One region of the Amycolatopsis viridis genome, then DNA from elsewhere that is predicted to be linked to it. Evidence: riboswitches for the same ligand, from Rfam matches in the RefSeq annotation. Region 1 holds a riboswitch; each other region holds the start of a gene.
What was found. A riboswitch is a leader RNA that binds a small molecule or an ion and turns the genes downstream of it on or off. The one in region 1 is predicted to bind S-adenosylmethionine.
Positions count from the first base shown of each region.

Region 1 (6,940 bases):
CCCTCGTACTGCTCGACGCGGCCGTCGGCGACCTCCCAGGTCCGGCCGCACACCGTGTCCAGGAACCACCGGTCGTGGGTGACCACCACGAGCGCGGACCGCCGCGCCAGGAGGTGGTCGGCGAGCCAGCGGACACCTTCCACGTCGAGGTGGTTGGTCGGCTCGTCGAGCACGAGCAGGTCCAGGTCGCCGATCAGCGCGGCAGCCAGCGCGACGCGGCGACGCTCCCCTCCGGACAGTGTCGCGGTCGGGTTGTCCAGCCCCAGCGCGGTGAGCCCGAGCCCCTCCACAATGGACCGGACCCGGGCGTCGGCCGCCCACTCGTGCTCGGCGTCGTAACCGGCCAGCACCGCCTCGCGGATCGTGCTGCCCTCGGCGAGCTCGGTGCGCTGCGTGACCACGGCCATCCGCAGGTCCCGCACGCGGCTCACCCGGCCGGAATCCGGCTCCGCAATCCCGGACAGGACCTCCAGCAACGTGGTCTTGCCACCGCCGTTGAGACCGACAACGCCGATGCGCTCGCCCTCACCGACGCCGAGGGAGACGTCGTCCAGCAGCGGGCGGACCCCGTAGGACTTGGACACGGCCTCGAGGTTGATCAGATTGGCCACTACGCGTGCACCTGCGGGGGAGTCGGTCGGTGTTCGTCGCCGACGAGCCGGGCACCGGGCACCGGGCCGTGCGCGACCCGGACCGTCCGGCACACGCCGGCCCCGGCCAGCTCGGCCGCCACCTCGAGGGCGGATTCCGCGTCGGCGCACAGGAACGCACAGGTCGGACCGGAACCGGAGACGGTACCGGCCAGCGCGCCGGCGTTCACCCCGGCGCGCAACGTGCGGCGCAGGCCGGGCCGCAGCGACACCGCGGCGGCCTGCAGGTCGTTGCCGAGCAGCAGCGCCAGCTGACGCGGGTCGCCCGAGGCCAGCGCCTCGACGACCGGCGCGTGCGAACCGACGCGCGGCGGGTTGCCGGTCTCGCGCAGCCGGTCGAGCTCGGCGTAGACGCGTTCGGTGGCCAGCCCGCGCTGGTCGAACGCGAGCACCCAGTGGAAGGTGTGCCGGGACAGCACCGGGACCAGCTGCTCACCGCGGCCGGTGCCGAGTGCGGTGCCACCGTAGAGCCCGAACGGCACGTCCGAGCCGAGCTTCGCGGCGAGCCCGGCGAGTTCGTCCCGGCCGATGTCGAGCTTCCACAGCGCGGCGAGCGCGACCAGTGTGCCGGCCGCGTCGGCGCTGCCGCCGGCCATCCCGCCGGCAACCGGGATCCCCTTGCGCAGGACCACCCGGACGTTCGCCGGCCCGTCCGGCTTGCCGACGTGCGCGGCCAGCGCCTCGACCGCGCGCCAGGCCAGGTTGCTGGCGCCGGTGGGCACGACCTGCTCACCCTCGCCGTAGACCTCGACGCCCGGCTCCTCGGCGTGCGCGACGGTGACCTCGTCGGTCAGCGACAACGCGTGGAAGACGGTGGTCAGGTCGTGGAAACCGTCCGGGCGCAGGTCACCGACCGACAGGTGCAAGTTGATCTTCGAGGGCACTCTGACGGTGACAGGTGGCGGTACGACGGCGAGCACCCGTCAAGACTACGTGCCCGCCGCGGGCCGCGGAGAAGCAAGCTCCAGTGCGACACGCAGCGCGACTTCGCCCGCGTCCGCGGCCTGGTCTTCGTCGAGGAAATGCGGGTTGCTGCCCAGGATGAGGGCGATCAGCGCCAGCCGCGCACGCAGCCTGTCCTCGGTTCCCGCGCCGGCCGGCACGACGAGGGCGAACAGGCCCTTCATCCGCTCGGCGAGCACGTGCCCGGCGTGCAGCTCCTTGAGCGCGGGCTGGTTGTCCTGCATGAACCGCATGATCGGTCCGAACCGCCCCTGGACGAGCCGGGAGAACCTGCGCAGCACCTCGGCGCGGACGGTGGCGGGCTCGTCGTGCGCCCGCGCCCACTCGATGATCTCGTCCACCGCGGTGCCGATGTCCTCGATCAGGCTCTGGACGATGTCCTCCTTCGTGCGGAAGTGGTAGTACAGCGCGGCTTTCGTCACACCGAGCTGCTCCGCGATCTCCCGCAACGACGTCTTCTCGTAGCCCTGCTCGACGAACAGGTCCAGCGCGACCTGCTGAATGCGCTCGCGCGTGTCGGTCCGCCGCCCCGCCATGCCCGTCCTTCCTGAGGAATCCGCAAACTTGCTTGACGACCGGCTAGCGATACGCCTACAGTGTCGTCAGTGCCATTACTTGTCGGCCGACTAGCAATGGTCCTCTCAGTCTAACCCACTTCTCCACCAGGGGGTTTCGCCCATGACCACTACCACTGCGGCGCCCGCACCGGCACCCCCGGACACCAGGAGATGGCTGGCACTCGCCGTCGTCGGGCTCGCCCAGCTCCTCGTCATCATCGACACCACGATCGTCAACATCGCACTGCCCACCGCACAGGCCGACCTCGGCATGACCGATGCGGCCCGGCAGTGGGCGATCAGCTCGTACACACTGGCGTTCGGCGGCCTGCTCCTGCTCGGCGGCCGGCTGGCCGACCGGCTGGGCCGCAAGAACACGCTGATCGTGGGGGCACTCGGCTTCGCCGCCGCCTCGGCGGTCGGCGGGATGGCCGCCGGACCGGGCCTGCTCATCGCCGCCCGCGCGGCCCAGGGGGTCTTCGCCGCACTGCTCGCCCCGTCCACGCTCTCGCTGCTGACGATCACCTTCACCGAGGCCAGGGAACGGGCCAAGGCGTTCGGGATCTTCAGCGCGATCATGATGTCCGGCGGCGCGCTCGGTCTGCTGGCCGGTGGCGCGCTGGCCGAGTACGCATCGTGGCGCTGGTGCCTCTACGTGAACCTGCCCATCGCGATCGCCGCCGCCGTCGCGGGCGCCTTCGTGCTGCCCAACGTGCCCGGGCACCGGTCGGCGCGGCTGGACTGGTTCAGCGGGCTCCTGGGCAGCGCCGGAATCGCCGGGCTGGTCTACGGACTGTCCGAGGCCGCCGCGCGCGGCTGGGGTTCGGCCGTCGTGCTCGGCTCGGTCGCCGGCGCGGTCGTGCTGCTGGGCGCGTTCGTGCTCCGGCAGACCAAAGCCGGCAACCCGCTGCTGCCACTGCACATCCTGACCGACCGGACCCGGTCCGCCGGCTTCCTGACGATCGCGCTCGCGGCCTTCGGGATGTTCGGGATGTTCCTGTTCCTCACCTACCAGCTGCAGGGGATCATGGGGTTCGGCGCGTTCGGCGCGGGCCTGGCGTTCCTGCCGTTCCTGCTGGCCAACATCACCGTCTCGACGGTGCTGACCCGGCGGCTCATCCCGCGCACCGGGCCGCGGCCGCTGCTGGTGATCGGACTCCTGCTGCTGGCCGCCGGGCTCGCCGTGCTGACCCAGCTGTCCGTGGGCACCTCGTACTGGAGCCTGATCCTGCCCGCGGAGCTGGTGCTGGGGGCCGGCGCCGGGCTGGCGATGCCGACCGTGATGAACATCGCCACCGCCGGCGTGGCACCGAAGGACTCCGGGGTGGCGTCGGCGTTCATCACGACCTCGCAGCAGGTGGGTGCCTCGCTGGGCACCGCGTCGCTGAACACGGTCGCGGCGAGCGCGACCGCCTCGGTCGCCGGCCTCGGCCTGCCCGCTGCGACGGTGCACGGCTACGCGGTGGCGAACGGGTGGGCCGCCGGGATCGTCGCGGTGGGTGCGATCGCGGCCGGCGCCCTCGCGCGCGGCAGGTGACTCCAGAAGAAGGGGGCGTCCCGTCACGCGGGACGCCCCCGTTGCCGCCTGCCGGGTCAGGCCGCGACGATGCTCTTCGGGCCCTCCTTGGGGTGCACCACGTGGGCGCCGCGGTCGGCGATCCACGCCAGCGCCGCGTCGGCCTGGCTGCCGTTGACGCCGACGCGGAACCGGGCCACCGGGGTGTCGCCGACGCGGGTCAGCCCGCCGCCGATGGTGGCCAGCTCGACGTCGAACCGGGCGGCAGCCTCCGGCAGCAGCGCCCCGACGGCTGCGAACCCGATCAGCACCACGTCGACCGACCGGTCGTACCGCGACGACTGGGTCCGCGGCGTGTCGATCGCGGGCAGCAGGGTCTGCGCGACCTTGCTGCCGGGCGTGGACAGCAGTTCGAGCACGGTGCCCTGCTCGACGAGCCGCCCGTCCTCCAGCACGGCCACCCCGTCGCAGACCCGCCGCACCGCGGCGCCGTCCTGGGTGGCGAGCAGCACGGTGACGCCCAGCTCCGCACGCGCGCGGTCGAGGACCGCCAGCACGGAACCGGCCTCCTCGGCGCCGACACCCGCGGTCGGGTCGTCAGCCAGCAGCACGGCCGGGCCGGCGGCCAGCGACCGCGCGAGCGCGACCCGGCGGCGCTGGCCGGGGGTCAGTTCGACCGGGCGCTGCGCCGCGCGCTGCGTGAGACCGGCCAGGTCGAGCAGACGGCCGACGCGGCTCCGGCGTTGCGGGCCCTCCAGGCCCAGCTGCTCCAGCGGGGCCGCGACGTTGCCGGCGACCGTGCGGTCGGCGTGCAGCACCGGCTGCGCGTCCAGCACCGCCACCTGGCGGCGCACCTCGCGCAGTTTCCGCCCGTCCAGGCCGGTGGTGTTCAGCCCGTCCAGGCGGACGGTTCCGCGGTCGGGTCTCTCCTGCAGGGCGATGCACCGGGTCAGGGTGGACTTGCCGGACCCGGCGGGACCGACGACGCCGAACAGGGCGCCGGCGGGCACCTCGACGCTCACGTCCCGCAGGGCGTGAACGGGCTTGGCGGCACCGGGGAAGGACTTGGTCAGGTTTTCGACAGTGATCACGAAGGGCTCCAGCACAACGGGCGCGAACGCGCCGACCGCACACCAAGGCGACCGTCTACAGAGGACGGTCAAGCGAAGTCAGGAAACGGTGAGGAAAGGAGAAGCGGTCAGCGACGACACGCACAGACCGTGCGACGACATTCGTCGACGACGCGGCGCCTCGTGAGCAGCATGCGATACACAGGAATCCTCCATCGGTCCTGGCGTTAGCACCTGCCCCCCGGTTGGGGTGGTTGCTGCGGCTTCGGCGAGCCAGGTCTCTCAGCCGCTCGGGATGGATACCTCAAAGAGTACAGCGGACCTCGTGTGTCCTTGGCAAGTCCCAGGTCGGGATCAGGGTGCGAGATCACACCAACGGTGGTAAGGACTTGCTCTCCACGATCTTCGCGAAGTCCCGCACCCCCAGCTGCTCACCGCGGGTGCGCGGATCGACACCCGCGGCGCGCAGGATCGCCTCGGCCCGCTCGGCGGACCCGGCCCAGGACGACAACGCGGCCCGCAGGGTCTTGCGGCGCTGCGCGAAGGCGGCGTCGACGACCGCGAACACCTCGTCCCGGTCCGCGCCGGACGCCGGTTCCGCCGACCGCTCGAACGCGACGAGCGCGGAATCGACGTTGGGCACCGGCCAGAACACCGCGCGCGGCACCGGCGCGACCTTGCGGGCCGGGCCGTACCAGGCGAGCTTCACGCTCGGCACGCCGTAGATGCGGCTGCCCGGTCCGGCCGCCATCCGGTCGGCGACCTCGGTCTGGACCATCACCAGGCCGTGCGCCAGCGACGGCAGCTCGGCCAGCAGGTGCAGGACCACCGGGACGGCGACGTTGTACGGCAGGTTGGCGACGAGGTGCGTCGGCTGGTCCGCGAGGTCGGTGGCCCGCAGCTTCAGGGCGTCCTGGGTGCGGACGGTGAACCTCTCCGCGGCCCCCGGGGCGCGCTCCACGACGGTGGCGGGCAGGCGCCCCGCGAGGACCGGGTCGATCTCGACGGCGGTCACCCGGGCGCCCGAGCCGAGCAGCCCGAGGGTCAACGAGCCGAGACCGGGACCGACCTCGAGGACGTGATCACCCGGGCCGACACCGGAGAGGTCCACGATGCGGCGGACCGTGTTCGGGTCGTGCACGAAATTCTGGCCGAGCTTCTTCGTGGGGCGGACATCCAGCTCGGCGGCCAAGCCACGGATCTCGGCTGGTCCGAGCAGTGCGGTCACCCGCGTGATGGTAGTGCGCCGGAAAAATCAGATGCCCCCGGCCGGTGGCCGGGGGCATCATGGGCGTGCTGACGGGGTCAGCCGGCGGCCTTGGCGCCGCAGACGGGCCAGGCGCCGTAGCCACCGCGGGAGTCGCGGACCTTGGTCGCCACCGCGATCTGCTGTTCCCGCGTGGCCTGGTGGGGGTAGGCCGCGTACTGGTCGCCGCCGTAGGCGTCCCAGGTGCTCTTGTTGAACTGCAGGCCGCCGTAGTAGCCGTTTCCGGAGTTGATCGACCAGTTGCCGCCGGACTCGCACTTCGCGATGGCGTCCCAGATGGAGCCGTCGCTGACCACCGGCTGCTTGGTACCGACCCGGACGATCTTCGGCTTGGCCTCGACGACCACCTTGGCCGACAGCTGCTCCCGGGCGGTCTCCTTGCCGTTGCGCTTGGTGATCCGGTAGGTCACCAGCCGCTTGCCCGGCGTGCCCTGGTCCTGGACGACCTCCTTGCCGGCCTCCAGCGTGTTGTCCTTGACCTCCTGGACCGGAGGATCGATGTCCTCCTCCTGGTTGATCACGGACACGCCGGTGCGGGAGATGTGCACCTCGGCGCCGTTGGTCAGCTTCAGGCCGGGGCCACCGTCGATCGAGTCGTCCGGGCCGAGCGACAGGCCCTGCTGCGCGAGGAACTCCTCCACGGTGAGGGCGGTGGTGCTCAGCTGGCGCGGGGCCGCGTCGCCGTCGTAGACGGTGATGTTCTTGACGGTCTTGATCTCGACGGTCGCGCCGTCCAGCGGCAGCTCCGCGTCCAGCGGCAGCGAGAAGGCCGTGCCCGGGCCGAACTCGTCGCCGAGGCCCAGCTGCGTGATGGCTTCCTGCAGGCTCGTCGCGCGGACCCAGGACTCGCGGGCCACACCGTCGACGAGCAGGTTCAGCTTGCGGCCGCGCTCCAGCTTGATGACGCCACCGTCACC
Region 1 covers NZ_JAANOU010000001.1:1,060,821-1,067,760, reverse strand. The annotation lists gene FHX46_RS05370 (ABC-F family ATP-binding cassette domain-containing protein) at 1-611, opposite strand, end outside; gene FHX46_RS05365 (4-(cytidine 5'-diphospho)-2-C-methyl-D-erythritol kinase) at 611-1,570, opposite strand; gene FHX46_RS05360 (TetR/AcrR family transcriptional regulator) at 1,580-2,149, opposite strand; gene FHX46_RS05355 (DHA2 family efflux MFS transporter permease subunit) at 2,292-3,707, shown strand; gene FHX46_RS05350 (methionine ABC transporter ATP-binding protein) at 3,764-4,777, opposite strand; SAM riboswitch class I at 4,966-5,058, opposite strand; gene rsmA (16S rRNA (adenine(1518)-N(6)/adenine(1519)-N(6))-dimethyltransferase RsmA) at 5,124-5,984, opposite strand; gene FHX46_RS05340 (resuscitation-promoting factor) at 6,062-6,940, opposite strand, start outside.

Region 2 (6,940 bases), 2.7 Mb from region 1:
GCGCCTCGCCGGGGCGCTGGAACTGGAGTCCGGCATCAACGACGCGCCCGCGTACATGGCGGTCGTCGTGCTGGCCGAGGGCACCCGCCTCGACTGGTCGCTGCCGCTGCTGGTGGTGTACGAGCTCGCCGCGGGTGTCGCGCTCGGGCTGCTGCTCGGGTTCGCCGGGGGGTGGGCGCTGCGCCGCGCCGCGCTGCCGGCCACCGGCCTGTATCCACTTGCGACGGTCGCGGTGTGCGTGGTGGCCTACTCGTCCGGTCAGCTGCTGCACGCCTCCGGTTTGCTCGCCACCTACGTCACCGCGGTCGTGCTGGGCAACTCGCGGCTGCCGCACCGATCGGACACCCTGTCCTTCGCCGAGGGGCTCGGCTGGCTCGCCCAGATCGGGTTGTTCGTGCTGCTGGGCCTGTTCGCCTCACCGGAACGGCTGCTGGAGTCGATCGTGCCCGGCCTGATCGCCGCCGGTGTCGTCCTGGTGGTCGCCCGCCCGGTGTCGGTGCTCATCGCCCAGCTGCCGTTCCGGGTGCCGCTGCGCGAACAGGTCTTCGTGGCCTGGGCCGGGCTGCGCGGGGCCGTGCCCATCGTGCTGGCGATGATCCCGCTCGCCCGGCAGGTGCCCGGTGCGCAACGGCTCGTCGACGCGGTGTTCGTGCTGGTCATCGTGCTCACCCTGGTGCAGGGCCTCTCGCTCGGCCCGCTCGCGCGGCTGCTCCGGCTGTCCGCCGCGGCCGAGCCGAAGGAGATCGAGGTCGACGCGGCACCGCTGGACGAGCTGCAGGCCGAACTGCTCCAGGTCAAGATCCAGCCCGGCTCCCGGCTGCACGGGGTGTACCTGTCGGAGCTGCGGCTGCCGGCCGGGGCGTCGCTGAGCCTGATCGTCCGCGACGGCCGCAGCTTCCCGCCCGGGCGCACCGACCGGCTGCAGCGCGGCGACCAGATCCTGATCGTGAGCACCGAGTCCGCGCGGGACGCGGCCGAGCGCCGGATCCGCGCGGTGGACCGGGCCGGGCCGCTGGCCCGCTGGATGGGCGAGTCCGGGAAGTGAGACCCGCTGGCGCGGTGCGGGCCGGATCCGCTACGGTGTCGCGGTAGGTCATGAGTGCCAGCGCCAAGCCCCGGCTCGCTGGCCGGCAACCCTCCTTCCGCGGTGGGGTGCCCCGGGTGAGGACCTGGCTCGTCGCGCAGTGCGGCGGGCAAGCGCGGACCCGCCTGCGGGTCCCTGGACCCGAGGAGCCTCGATGACTCTCGCTCTTGATCGCGTCACCACCCCGGCCGTGACCGTGGCCGCCGCCGTTCCCCTGGTCACCGGTGGTCAGCTCGACTACGCCAACCTCGACCACGCCGCCAGCGCTCCCTGTCTGGAGCCGGTGCGGCGCGCGGTGGAGGAGTTCCTGCCCCATTACGCCAGCGTGCACCGCGGCGCCGGGTTCGCCTCCCAGGTGTCCACAAAGGTCTACGAGCGCACCCGCGACGTGCTGCGCCGGTTCACCGGTGCCCGCACCGGCGACGCGGTCGTGTTCACCCGCAACACGACCGACGCGCTGAACCTGCTGGCCCGCAGCCTGCCGCGGCACACGTCGGTGGTGGTGTTCGACACCGAGCACCACGCGGCGCTGCTGCCGTGGCGCGGCCCCCACGTGCGGCGGATCGCGCTGCCGAACACCCGGCTCGCCGCCGTGTCCGCAGTGGACAGTGCACTCGCGGCGTGCCCGGAGGGGCCGCGGCTGGTGGTCGTGACCGGCGCGTCGAACGTGACCGGCGAACTCCTGCCGGTCGCCGAGATCGCGGCAGTGGCCCGCCGCCACGGCGCGCGCATCGCGCTGGACGGCGCCCAGCTCGCCCCGCACCGGCCGATCTCGTTGCGCGAGCTGGACGTGGACTACGTCGCGCTCTCCGGTCACAAGCTGTACGCGCCCTACGGCGCCGGTGCGCTGGTCGGCCGCGCGGACTGGCTGCGCGCCGCCGATCCGTACCTGGCCGGCGGTGGGGCGACGAAGTCGGTGCGCCGCGACGGCGACCGCCTCGGCGTGGCCTGGCAGACCGGCGCCGAGCGGCACGAGGCCGGCTCGCCCAACACCGTCGGGGTGTACGCGCTGGGCGTGGCGTGCGAGCAGCTGGCCGCCTCCTGGGACGCGGTGATCGCGCACGAGCAGCGGCTGCTGGAGCGGCTCACCCGCGGCCTCGCGGCCGTACCCGGGCTGGCGGAGCTGCGCCTGTTCGACGGCGCCGCCGAGCGGGTCGGCACGGTCAGTTTCGTGCTCGACGGGTTCGACCCCGGCTGGGTGGCGGCGGTCCTGTCGGCCGAGTACGGCATCGGTGTGCGCGACGGCGCGTTCTGCGCCCACGTGGCGACCCGGCGGCTGGTGGCGCGCACCGGGGGCGAGGGACAGCAGGCGCTGCGGGTGAGCCTCGGCCTGGGCACCACCGCCGAGCACGTGGACCGGCTGCTGACCGCGCTGCGGCAGATCGTCGCCCGCGGCGCCCGCTGGACCTACGCGGTGGCCGACGGCCGGTGGGTGCCCAGCCCCGACCCGCGGCCGCTGCCGGATTTCCTGGCCTGAACCGGGGCGGTCCCGCCTGACGTGGACAATGACGGGGTGAGCAGTGACCCCCAGCCCTCCCCGGACACCGTGCCGGACGAGCAGCAGGTGCCCCCGCAGCCCAAGCGGCGCACCCTGCTGCTGGCCGTGATCGCGGTCGTCGTGTTCGCCCTGGACGTCGTCACCAAGTCGATCGTCGCGGCCACCCTGGCGGGGCACGAACCGGTGCGGATCCTCGGCGGGCTCGTCTACCTGCAGCTGATCCGCAACCCGTTCGCCGCGTTCGGCCTGGGCGTCACCGGGATGACCTGGGTGTTCGCGGTCGTCGCGTTCGGGGTGGTCGTCGCGTTGATCTGGTTCGCCAAGCGGTTGCGGTCGGTCGGCTGGGCGATCGGTCTCGGTCTCGTCCTGGCCGGCGCGATCGGGAACCTGGCGGACCGGATCTTCCGGGCGCCGGGGGTGCTGCGCGGGCACGTGGTCGACTTCGTGTCGCTGTTCGCACCCAACGGCGAGGTGTGGCCGGTCTTCAACGTGGCCGACTCCGCGATCTGCGTCGGCGGGGCGCTGATCGTGCTGCTGTCGCTGCTGGGCCGCGAGTACGACGGCACCGTGAAGGGCAGGGCGAAGCGGTGAGCGCGCGGATGCTGCCCGTCCCGGACGGGCTCGACGGCATGCGCGTGGACGCCGGGCTGGCGAAGCTGCTCGGGTTGTCCCGCACCGTGGTCGCCGAACTCGCCGAGTCGGGCGACGTCCTGCTCGACGGCCGCCCGGCCGGCAAGTCCGACCGCCTGTCCGCCGGGGTGCTGCTCGAGGTGACCCTGCCCGAGCCGGACAACCCGGTCGAGGTCGTCGCCGAACCGGTCGACGGCCTGCGCATCCTGCACGACGACGACGACATCGTGGTGGTGGCGAAACCGGTCGGGGTCGCGGTGCACCCCAGCCCGGGCTGGACCGGGCCCACCGTCGTCGGTGGGCTCGCGGCGGCCGGACTGCGGATCTCGACCTCGGGTGCCGCCGAGCGGCAGGGCGTCGTGCACCGGCTCGACGCGGGCACCACGGGCGTGATGGTGGTGGCGAAGAGCGAGCACGCCTACACCGTGCTGAAGCGGGCGTTCAAGGAACGCACCGTCGACAAGGGTTACCACGCCGTCGTGCAGGGCCACCCCGACCCGACCCGCGGCACCATCGACGCGCCGATCGACCGGCACCCGCGGCACGACTACAAGTTCGCCGTCGTCGCGGGCGGCCGCCCGTCGGTCACGCACTACGAGGTGATCGAGGCGTTCCGTGCGGCGTCCCTGCTGGACGTCAAGCTGGAGACCGGCCGCACCCACCAGATCCGCGTGCACTTCTCCGCGCTGCGCCACCCGTGCGCCGGGGACCTGACCTACGGGGCGGACCCGGTGCTCGCCCGCAAGCTCGGCCTGACCCGGCAGTGGCTGCACGCGCGCACCCTGGGATTCGCGCATCCCGCGGACGGACGCTGGGTGCAGTTCGAAGCCCCGTACCCGGCGGATCTGTCCCACGCGCTGGACGTGTTGCGCGCGGAGAGCTAGTCCTCCAGCGACCAGGTCAAGGAGCGTGCGTCGGGCTCCGGGCGGGGGCTCCAGCGCACCGCCACCACGCGCGCGGACTCCGGCACCACGTACACGGTGTGCCCGCCCGCGGTCTCGCCCGGCTGGACGCCGATCCGGTGCGGCGGCCGGGAGGTCAGCGACACCGGTGCCTTGGCGATCGCCGCGCCGGTGGCGGTCAGCAGCTCCAGGTAGTTGTCCGGCAGGGAGCGGAACGGGACCGGGCCGGTGTTGGTGACCTCGGTGTGCACCACGACGGCCCGCTCACCCGGCTGGAGCCGGTAGCCGGCCGCGCCGAACAGGTAGTCCGCCGGGTCCTGCACCTCGAGCAGCTGAACGGCGAGCTGCTCACCGTCGAGTCCCTGCCCGGCCAGCCGGTCACCGACCCGGCCGGAGCGCGGCCCCGGCGCCGGGGCGGGCTGCGCGTCGCCGCGGGCCCACGACGCCGTCTGCGGCGGGCCCCACGTGCTGATCACCGGGTCCAGCGGTGGCGGAGCGGGCCGCTGGTCCGCGCCGGGTGCCGGGTACGGCCCGGACGGCACCCCGTGCGGACCCGGCATGCCGGCAGGCGGACCGCTGAAACCGGTGGGACCGCTCGGCGGGTGGGCGAGGGGCGGAGCGGGAGGAGCCGGTGCCGGGTAGCCGGCGGCGGGAACGGCGCCGGAGGGCACCGGGGACGGCCCGCGCGGCACCCCTGGCACGGGATGCCGCGGCGGCGGGAACGCCCCGGCGAGCGCGGCGCGCAGGCCCTGCGGATCGCTCTCCACGCCGACCAGCAGGGGCAGCCCGCTGCCGGACAGCGCGACCAGCCGGTAGGCGGCCTCCCGCGGGTCCATCCCGATCCGGGCGGCGAGTTCGTGCACGGCCACCTTGCCCAGATCGGCCAGCGCGGCGAGCAGACGGGCATCGGCGGGATCGGTCACGGCCACGGCAGCAGACGCTACCTGCCGGCCGTCGCCGCGCGTGCTCACCCCGCCGCGGGGCACCGCGGTTCCAGCGGTTCTAGGCTGGCGGAACGCGCACCCGACGACGCTGGGATGGATGGATGACCGAGGTCGTGAAGCTCGCCGACGAGTTCGTGGAAGCCCTGTTCGACGCCGAACCGCTGTGGCCGGCGGCACTCGGGCTGGAATCCGCCCGGGACGGGATCGGCGATCTCGGCGAGGAGGCCGAGGCCGCCCACCGCGACCGGCTCGCCGACTTCGTGCGGCGCGCCGAGGCGATCGACCCGGCCGGGCTGAGCGCCGAGGACCGGGTGACCCGGGACGTTGTGCTGACGCAGGCGCGCGGTCACCTGGACCGGCTGGACACGCACGCGGTCGAGTTCACCATCAGCGACATCTTCGTCGCCCCCGCGGTCGGCCTGCTGACGATCCTGCCGATGATCGGCGTGCCCGACGACGAGCACGGCCGCCGGCACCTCACCCGGCTGGCGGACATCCCGCGCTACCTGGAGCAGGCCGCCGCCCGGCACCGCGCCGGCGTGGCCGCCGGACGGGTCCCGGTCGAGCACCTGGTCCGCGCCGCGATCGCGCACCTGGACCGCTACCTGGCCGAGCCCGGCTCCGACCCGCTGCTGCGCCAGCCCGCGCCGAGCGAGGACTTCGCCCGCGAACGGGACCGCGTGCTCGCCGAGGTGGTGCGGCCCGCGTTCGCCGCCTACCGGGACGCGCTCACCGGTATCGCGCCGCACGGGCGCCCGCCGGAGAAGCCCGGCGTGTGCTGGCTGCCCGACGGCGAGGCGATCTACACCGCCCTCGCCCGCACGCACACCACGACCGATCGCACCCCGGACGAGCTGCACGAAACCGGCGTGGGCATCATCGCCGACCTGGCCGGTGAGTACCGCGAGATCGGCTCGCGCGTGTTCGGCACCACCGATCTGGCCGAGATCTTCCACCGGCTGCGCACCGATCCGCAGCTGCGGTGGGGCAGTGCCGGGGAACTGCTCGACACCGCCCGGGCGGCGATCGCCCGGGCCGAGGAGGCCGCGCCGCGCTGGTTCGGCCGCATCCCGCCGCACCCGTGGGTGGTGGAGCCGGTGCCGGCGGCCGAGGCGCCCGGCGCGCCGCCCGCGTTCTACCTGCAACCGGCCGTCGACGGGTCGCGGCCCGGGATCTACTTCGCCAACACCCACGACGTGACCGAACGGTTCCGGCACGCCGCCGAGGTGATGGCCTTCCACGAAGCCATCCCCGGTCACCACTTCCAGCTCTCCACCGCGCTGACGCTGACGGATCTGCCGCTGCTGCGCCGGATCGGTGACTTCACCGCCTACGCCGAGGGCTGGGGCCTCTACGCCGAGCGGCTGGCCGCCGAGATGGGCCTGTACTCCGACGACGTGGCACTGCTCGGCATGCTCACCATGGACTCGATGCGGGCCGGCCGCCTGGTGGTGGACACCGGGCTGCACGCGCTGGGGTGGTCGCGGCAGCAGGCGGTGGACTACCTGCGGGAGAACACCCCGATGCCGCAGGTGGAGATCGAGTCCGAAGTGGACCGCTACATCGCCTACCCCGGGCAGGCGCTGTCGTACATGGTGGGGCGCCTGGAGATCCAGCGCGTGCGGGCGAAGGCCGAGCGGGCGCTGGGGGAGCGGTTCGACATCCGCGCCTTCCACGACCTGGTCCTCGGTGGCGGCGCGCTGCCCCTGTCGGTGCTGGAGGGTGTGGTGGACGACTGGATCGCGCGACCGTGAGCGAGGTGGACGCGCTCGGCGAGGAGCTCACCGGCCGGCTGCTGGCGGCCGATCCGCTGCGTGCGTCCGTGCTCGGCCTGCCGGGGGACCACGACCGGCTGCCGGATGTGAGCGCGCAGGCGCAGGCG
Region 2 covers NZ_JAANOU010000001.1:3,738,011-3,744,950, reverse strand. The annotation lists gene FHX46_RS18570 (potassium/proton antiporter) at 1-1,045, shown strand, start outside; SAM riboswitch class IV at 1,092-1,206, shown strand; gene FHX46_RS18565 (aminotransferase class V-fold PLP-dependent enzyme) at 1,239-2,561, shown strand; gene lspA (signal peptidase II) at 2,598-3,173, shown strand; gene FHX46_RS18555 (RluA family pseudouridine synthase) at 3,170-4,096, shown strand; gene FHX46_RS18550 (AsnC family protein) at 4,093-5,043, opposite strand; gene FHX46_RS18545 (DUF885 domain-containing protein) at 5,160-6,812, shown strand; gene FHX46_RS18540 (DUF885 domain-containing protein) at 6,809-6,940, shown strand, end outside.
Region 2: another riboswitch for S-adenosylmethionine. It lies ahead of FHX46_RS18565 (aminotransferase class V-fold PLP-dependent enzyme); the one in region 1 lies ahead of FHX46_RS05350 (methionine ABC transporter ATP-binding protein).

Region 3 (6,940 bases), 3.2 Mb from region 1:
CGCCAGGCGCAAGCGCCGCCGCGTGAGGCCCACCCCAGCGCACGCCGCAGCGGACGCCGCAAGCACGGCCGGCCCCAGGCGCCACTGATCGTCCGGTCAGCGCTTGTCGCGGGCCGAGGCGAGTTCCAGGACGGCCCGTTCGAGGGCGTACGAGGGGTCCGCGGCCTGGCCCTTGACCTCGGCGTTGACCCGGGCCACCACGGCCATCGCCTCGGCGAGGCCGGCCTGCGTCCAGCCGCGGGACTGCCCCTGGGCCTTGCGGATCTTCCACGGCGGCATGCCCAGCTCGCCCGCCATCTGGTTCGGGTTGCCGCGGCCTGCCGCCGATACTCGCGCGATGGTGCGCACCGCGTCGGCGAGGGCGTCGGCGATCAGGACGTGCGCGACGCCGATCTGCAGCGCCCACCGCATCGCTTCCAGCGCCGCGCCGCGCTCCCCCGCAACGGCTTTCTCGGCGACGGCGAAGCCGGTCACGTCCGCCCGGCCCCGGTGGTACCGGCGCACCGCCTCCTCGTCGACCCGGCCCCCGGAATCGGCCACCAGCTGCGACGCGGCCGCGGCCAGCTCGCGCAGGTCCGACCCGACGGCATCGATCAGGGCCGCGACACCCGCGGGGTCGATCTTGCCGCCGGCCTGCCGGACCTCGTTGCGGACGAACGACTCCCGCTCCGCCGGTCGGGTGATCTTCGGGCACTCGGTGACCCCGGCTCCCGCCTTGCGCAGGGCCGCCGGCAGGGCCTTGGCGGCCTTGCTGCGGCCGCCGCCGGTGTGGACGACGACGAGGACGACCCCCTCGGCCGGCATCTTCGCGTACGCGAGCACCGCGTCGGCCAGTTCCTGCCCGATGTCCTGCGCACCGTCGAGGACGATCACCCGGCCTTCGCTGAACAGGGACGGGCTGACCAGCTCGGCCAGGGCCGGTGGCGTGAGGTCGGGCACGCGGACCTTCGTGAGCTCGGCCGTCGGGTCGTCCCGGCGGGCCTGCTCCAGAGCGTTCCGGACGGCGCGCTCGACGAGCAACTCCTCTTCGCCGAGCACGAGCTGCAAGGGGGTGGACGTGGTTGCCGACGCGGTCACGTCCCGAATCCTGCCACGAGCCACCGACAGCTCCGGAGCGTGATGAAACCCGCAGGGGCATGGCGTGGCCCGAGCGGTGTGCCGTATGTTGTCACACAGGCATCGCCCGAGGGCGATCACCACCACAACCGAATACCGCTCATCCAGAGGGGCAGAGGGAACGGCCCGACGAAGCCCCGGCAACCGGCGTCAGCCTGTCATCTCGAGTCCGCGAGGTAGCTGGCGATCACGGTGCCAATTCCGGCCCGCGTCAGCGGGACAGATGAGGAAGGAACCTCGCGATGACCGCAGCCCTCGATTCGACCACCACCCGCCGCACCGTCGACCTCGGACCGGCCGTGGAACTGGTCTCCAAGGAAGAGGGCCACCGCCAGCCGCTCGCTCCGGAGTTCGTCTCCGCCGAGGACTTCTCACCGCTCGAGGTCGCCTACGACTTCGGCCGGGTGCGCCGCGAGGACATCCAGGCCGGCCCGCGCAACATCTGGCGCTACAAGAAGCTGCTCCCGGTGCCCTCGAACGTCGAGGAGATCCCGAACACCGAACCGGGCTGTACCAGGCTGGTGAAGGCCGATCGGCTCGCGAAGGCTCTCGGCGTGAAGAGCCTCTGGGTCAAGGACGACACCGGCAACCCCACCCACTCGTTCAAGGACCGCGTCGTCGCCGTCGCCCTCGCCGCCGCCCGCGAGTTCGGGTTCGACACCCTGGCCTGCCCGTCCACCGGCAACCTGGCCAACGCTGTCGCCGCGGCGGCGGCCCGCGCCGGCTGGCAGTCCGTCGTGCTGATCCCGTCGTCGCTCGAGCGCGCGAAGGTCCTGACCACCGCGGTCTACGACGGCAACCTCGTCGCGGTCGACGGCAACTACGACGACGTCAACCGCCTGGCCACCGAGCTGGCCGCCGAGCACGAGAACTGGGCGTTCGTGAACGTCAACGTGCGCCCCTACTACTCCGAGGGCTCGAAGACGCTGGCCTACGAGGTCGCCGAGCAGCTCGGCTGGCGGATCCCGCAGCAGATCGTCGTGCCGATCGCCTCGGGCTCGCAGCTGACCAAGGTGGACAAGGGCTTCCGTGAGTTCGCCAAGCTCGGCCTGGTCGAGGACACCCCGTACAAGGTTTTCGGCGCCCAGGCGGCCGGCTGCTCGCCGGTCTCCACGGCCTTCCGCAACGGTCACGACGTGGTCCAGCCGGTCAAGCCGGACACCATCGCCCGCTCTCTGGCGATCGGCAATCCGGCCGACGGCCCCTACGTGCTCGACACGGTCCGCCGCACCGGTGGCGCGATCGAGGACGTGACCGACGCGGAGGTCGTCGAGGGCATTCGCCTGCTGGCCCGCACCGAGGGCATCTTCACCGAGACCGCCGGCGGGGTCACCGTCGCGACGGCGAAGAAGCTCATCGAGGCCGGCAAGATCGACCCGGACGCCGAGACCGTCCTGCTGATCACCGGCGACGGCCTGAAGACCCTGGATGCGATCGAGAACGAGGTCGGGCCGAAGGCGACGGTCCCGCCGTCGGCGGCAGCCGTGCACGAGGCTCTCGGTCTCTGATCACGCTGCAGCTCACTTTCCCCGGCGCACCACGGCGGGGCCGGACTGATCGGGGATCACCGCGGTGTCGCCGTCGGTGTCCGTGCGGGCGACGAGCGCACCGTCCGCGGTCAGGGTGTCGAGTGTCGTGCGGTTCGGGTGACCGTAGCGGTTGCCCGAACCGACGCTGACCAGCGCCAGCCGTGCGGACACCGCGGCGAGGAACTGTGGCAGTGAGAACCTGCTGCCGTGGTGCGGGACCTTGATGACGTCGGCGCGCACGTCTGCGCCCGAGGCGAGCAGGTCGGCCTGTGCGGCCAGCTCCACATCACCGGTCAGCAGCACACGGCCCGCCGGTGTAGCCGCGCGCAGCACGACCGAGCCGTTGTTGATCTGTGTTCCGTCGTCGTCCTCCTCTTCGGACACGTATCCGGGGCCCAGCACCTCCAGGGTCAGCGCGGGCCACTCGAGCCGCCGTCCCGGTTCCAGTTCGAGCAGGGGGACACCGTGGCGCGCCGCGATCTGGCCGACTTGCCGCCAGGCCCAGTCCGGCTGCCGGCCGGGCCCGACCGCGACCGCCCCGACCGTCCGACCCTCGAACACCGAGGCCAACCCGCCGATGTGGTCGGCGTGCAGGTGGCTCAACACCACCAGCGGCACCCGCTCGACCCCGAGCCGGTCCAGGCACCGGTCCACCGGGCCCGGCTCCGGGCCGGTGTCCACCACGATCGCTCGTCCCGGTTCCCCGGTGGCCAGCGCGAGGGCGTCCCCCTGACCGACGTCGCACGCCACGACCGTCCAGCGCGCCGGCGGCCACCCGGGCGCGATGACCTTGCCCGGCACGACGATCAGCAGCCCGCCGACCAGGATCAGCGCCAGCAGCACCCGCAGGCCCCGCCTCCGCAGGGCCAGCACCACGGCGGTCGCGACCACCAAGGCGAGGAAGCCGCCCCACCAGCCGCCGGGCCACGGCAGCACCGCTCCGGGCACCGCCGACGCCCGTCGAGCGACGACGATCAGCCACCCCGCCTCCGGACCAGCCAGACGCGCAACCACCTCACCACCCGACGGCCACACGACGGCGACGAGCGTCGCGAGCACCCCGAACACCGTCGCGGAAGCGACCACGGGCGCGGCGAGCACGTTCGCCGCCACACTGACCACGCTCAGCTGCCCGGCCATGCCGGCCACCACCGGCGCGGTCACCACGAACGCCGCCGCCGGGACCGCGAGCCCTTCGGCGACACCCGCCGGAACTCCCCGGTGCTGGAGGACTTCCGCCCACCGCGGCGCCAGCAGCACCAGCCCAGCGGTCGCGATCACCGACAACGCGAACCCGAAGCTCACGGCCATCGCCGGGGAAAGGTTCGCCTACCTGCGCGAATAGGGTCGATCACGGCCCTGAACAGGGCATTCGACGTTTACTGACGTTGGTCGGAGTTGAACGCTTTCGACTGTCGAACGGAACAGAGACGGAACGGACCCAGCCCGCGATCACCCCGTCGCGGGTCCTGTACCTCCCATGCTGGCCGGCCTCGTTCCCGGATCCGGCCCACGAGCGGTGTGTAAATCCCGGCCACGCCCGAACGACCGTGGTGGAGTGCGAGTGGCCAGCCCTAACGGTCAGATGAGACGACCCCGAAGTGCGCGGCGAGTCTCGCGAACTCCGGCCCGAGGCGGCGTGGTGCCCGCTCCAGCAAGCGGCGCATGACGGCCTCGCCCAGCGGCTGGGAGCGGGCCCAGTCGGGGGCGAGGTCGCGAGCTTCGGCTAGGTAGCGCAGCGCCTGCCTGTCCTGCCGTAGCTGGAGTGAGGCGGCGGCCAGCCGGAGCCGGTGGCCGGCCTCCCAGAACGCGGGGACCTCGCCGCGCGCCTCGGGCACGGACAGGGCCAGCTGGAGTGCCTTCTCTGGGTCCCCCGCCCGTGCGGTGCTGTCGACGAGCTGGAGCGCGGCGACGCGGGGCCCGAAGATCGCGGCTTCACTAGCACTGTCGCTGCGCGCTCGCACTGCGGCTGCCTGCGCCTCGGCCAACAGGTCGTCCGCGCGCTCGGCCCGTCCGGCGGTGACGGCGGCGGTGGCCGCGTTGAATAGCAGGTTGCCGAAGATCCCGGCGCGTGTAGCGTCCCGGTCGAGCATTGTGGGTTGGATCTGTTCCGCGGCCTTGACCGCGACCCGCTCGGCGTCGTCGAGCCGCCCCTGCCGGACCAGGGTCCACACGAGGTACCGCATGGAAATCGCCGTTTCCACGTGGGGCGCATCGGAGTGCCGGGCCGCGTCCAGTGCGCGCTCGGCCGAGGACCATGCCAGGTCGTCGAAGCCCATCCGTCCGGCCATCCCCGCGCCGAGTCGGTAGGCGGTGGAAAGCACGCGGTGCGCCCCAGCTTTCTCGTCGCCGTGTGCGGTGCGGGCCAGGCGGCGGGCGTCGACCAGCACCGTGGGCAGTGCGTGCAGCAGCTCGACATGCCGTCCATCGACGTAGGCCCGCCAGGTGCCGTGGGTGGTCTTCACGAGCTCGTCGAGCGGGACCACGTCCTGCGCCTCGGCGAAGTCCAGGCCGGGCAGGTCGTCGATTGCGGTGATCGCGTGCCGCAGCGGGGTCACAGCGAGGTCGGCGGCCCGGTGTGCGGGCGCGGTGCCGAGCAGGTCGGCGACGGTGACGCCCAGGGCGTGCGCGAGCTTGCGCAGGGTGTCCGGGCGCGTGGTGGTGCGACTGCCCTGCTCGATACGGGACACGGTGTCGACGCTGACCCCGGCGGCTTCGGCGAGCCGTTCCTGGGACAGGTCGCGGGCCTTGCGGTAGCGGGCCAGGTTCTCCGGCAGAGCGTGCCCGGTCATGGTCGGCCTCCCCAAGCGGCGCGATGTCGGCTGATCAGCCTAGGCCGTTGACGGGCTTGCCGCCCTCGCACAGCGCGAGACCACCCGAATGGACGGCTTCCAGTGCGACGGCGAGCCGGGCCAGCAGCGATGGCTTCAGCATCACCGTCGCCTCATCCAGCGAGTAGAGCCCGGCGAACAGGACCTCCGGATCGGTCAGCTCCAGGTCGGCCACTTGAGGCTCGCTTATCAGCCCGCCGTCGAAGATGAAGGCCAGGCCCTCGGGGAACCGGCCGTCGTCGCGCAGGTAGTCGATGACGAGTGGTCGGCCAATCGGTCGGGTCAGGCCAATCTCCTCCCGGACCTCTCGTGCGGCTGTGGTCCAGGGTGCTTCGTCGGCGTCGACCGCGCCGCCGGGAATGTCCCAGTGCGGCTTGTAGGACGGCTGGACGAGCAGCACCCGGTCTTCGCGGTCGTAGAACAGGACCCCGGCCGACATCCGCTTGCGGTTCAGGGAGCGCACGTACTCGTCGAAGGGCACCAGGTCCACGCGCCGAGGCTACCGGGTGACCGCATCCGGGCGCCTGATCTAGGCGCGAGAGGCATAGATCGGCGGCCGACCAGCGCGAATACCGCTCTTGATGCTGTGTTCCACCCGGCTACGCGGAGTGATCATTTCCGCATGGTCTTCGACGTGGGACAGCACTCGCAGCAAAAGCCTCGTGTCAACGAGGACGAGACCGTGCCCCAGCCGAGGCCCACGCCGCAGTACGGGCCGCCATTGGTCTGCTCGGTCTATGACCACCTGGCCCACCGGTGCAACTGCTACCGGCCGGAGCGACGACGGTGAGCGTGAACATCTCGGCGTCCGGCCGCATAGACCGGCTGGACGATCAGCCAATCCCGAGCTGGATCGTTCGCCCACCGCGCCGCCGGAGTCAACGCCAGTGCGAGGACACCATGAACCTCTCGTACACGGAATTCCAGCGCGATCCGCTGGTCAAGGACGTGAACCGCGCACGCCGCACGTCGTACTTCGAAGCACATGACGGCACGATCACGCTGCTGAACACCGGCGAGACCCTGCCGCCGGAGCCGGGCGAGGGCTCCGCCGCCGAAGACGTGCGCCGTTCCTGATCAGGGACAGTCCAGGCGCACTGAGGAACCCCCGGTCCCCGTACACCTCCCATGTCTCGGGCCGGGGGTTCCGCCTATTCGATGTGCTTGTTCGGCACGCGCCAGACGCCGTAGATCGTGGCGCCGGCGGCGACGAGCGCGGACAGGGCGGCCGGGAGTTCGCCGGCACCGATGACGTTGTCGGCGACGATCGGGGCGAGTGCGGTGCACAGGCCGCCGACCGCGGCGACGATCGCCTTCGCGGCGTTGCCGAGGTTCACGCCGCATCACCCAGCTTCGCCAGCACCTGGTCGACCTTGTTTCGCAGCTCGGTGAGCGCTGCCCGGTCCTCGAAGGTCCACTTCGCGGAGTCAAACACAATGTCGGCCAGGTTGGTCCGGTTCTTGT
Region 3 covers NZ_JAANOU010000001.1:4,247,663-4,254,602, forward strand. The annotation lists gene holA (DNA polymerase III subunit delta) at 97-1,077, opposite strand; SAM riboswitch class I at 1,214-1,346, shown strand; gene thrC (threonine synthase) at 1,359-2,624, shown strand; partial or broken gene FHX46_RS20990 (ComEC/Rec2 family competence protein) at 2,637-3,962, opposite strand; gene FHX46_RS20995 (helix-turn-helix domain-containing protein) at 4,220-5,437, opposite strand; gene FHX46_RS21000 (NUDIX domain-containing protein) at 5,472-5,966, opposite strand; gene FHX46_RS21005 (hypothetical protein) at 6,263-6,553, shown strand; gene FHX46_RS21010 (hypothetical protein) at 6,628-6,813, opposite strand; gene FHX46_RS21015 (M15 family metallopeptidase) at 6,810-6,940, opposite strand, start outside.
Region 3: another riboswitch for S-adenosylmethionine. It lies ahead of thrC (threonine synthase); the one in region 1 lies ahead of FHX46_RS05350 (methionine ABC transporter ATP-binding protein).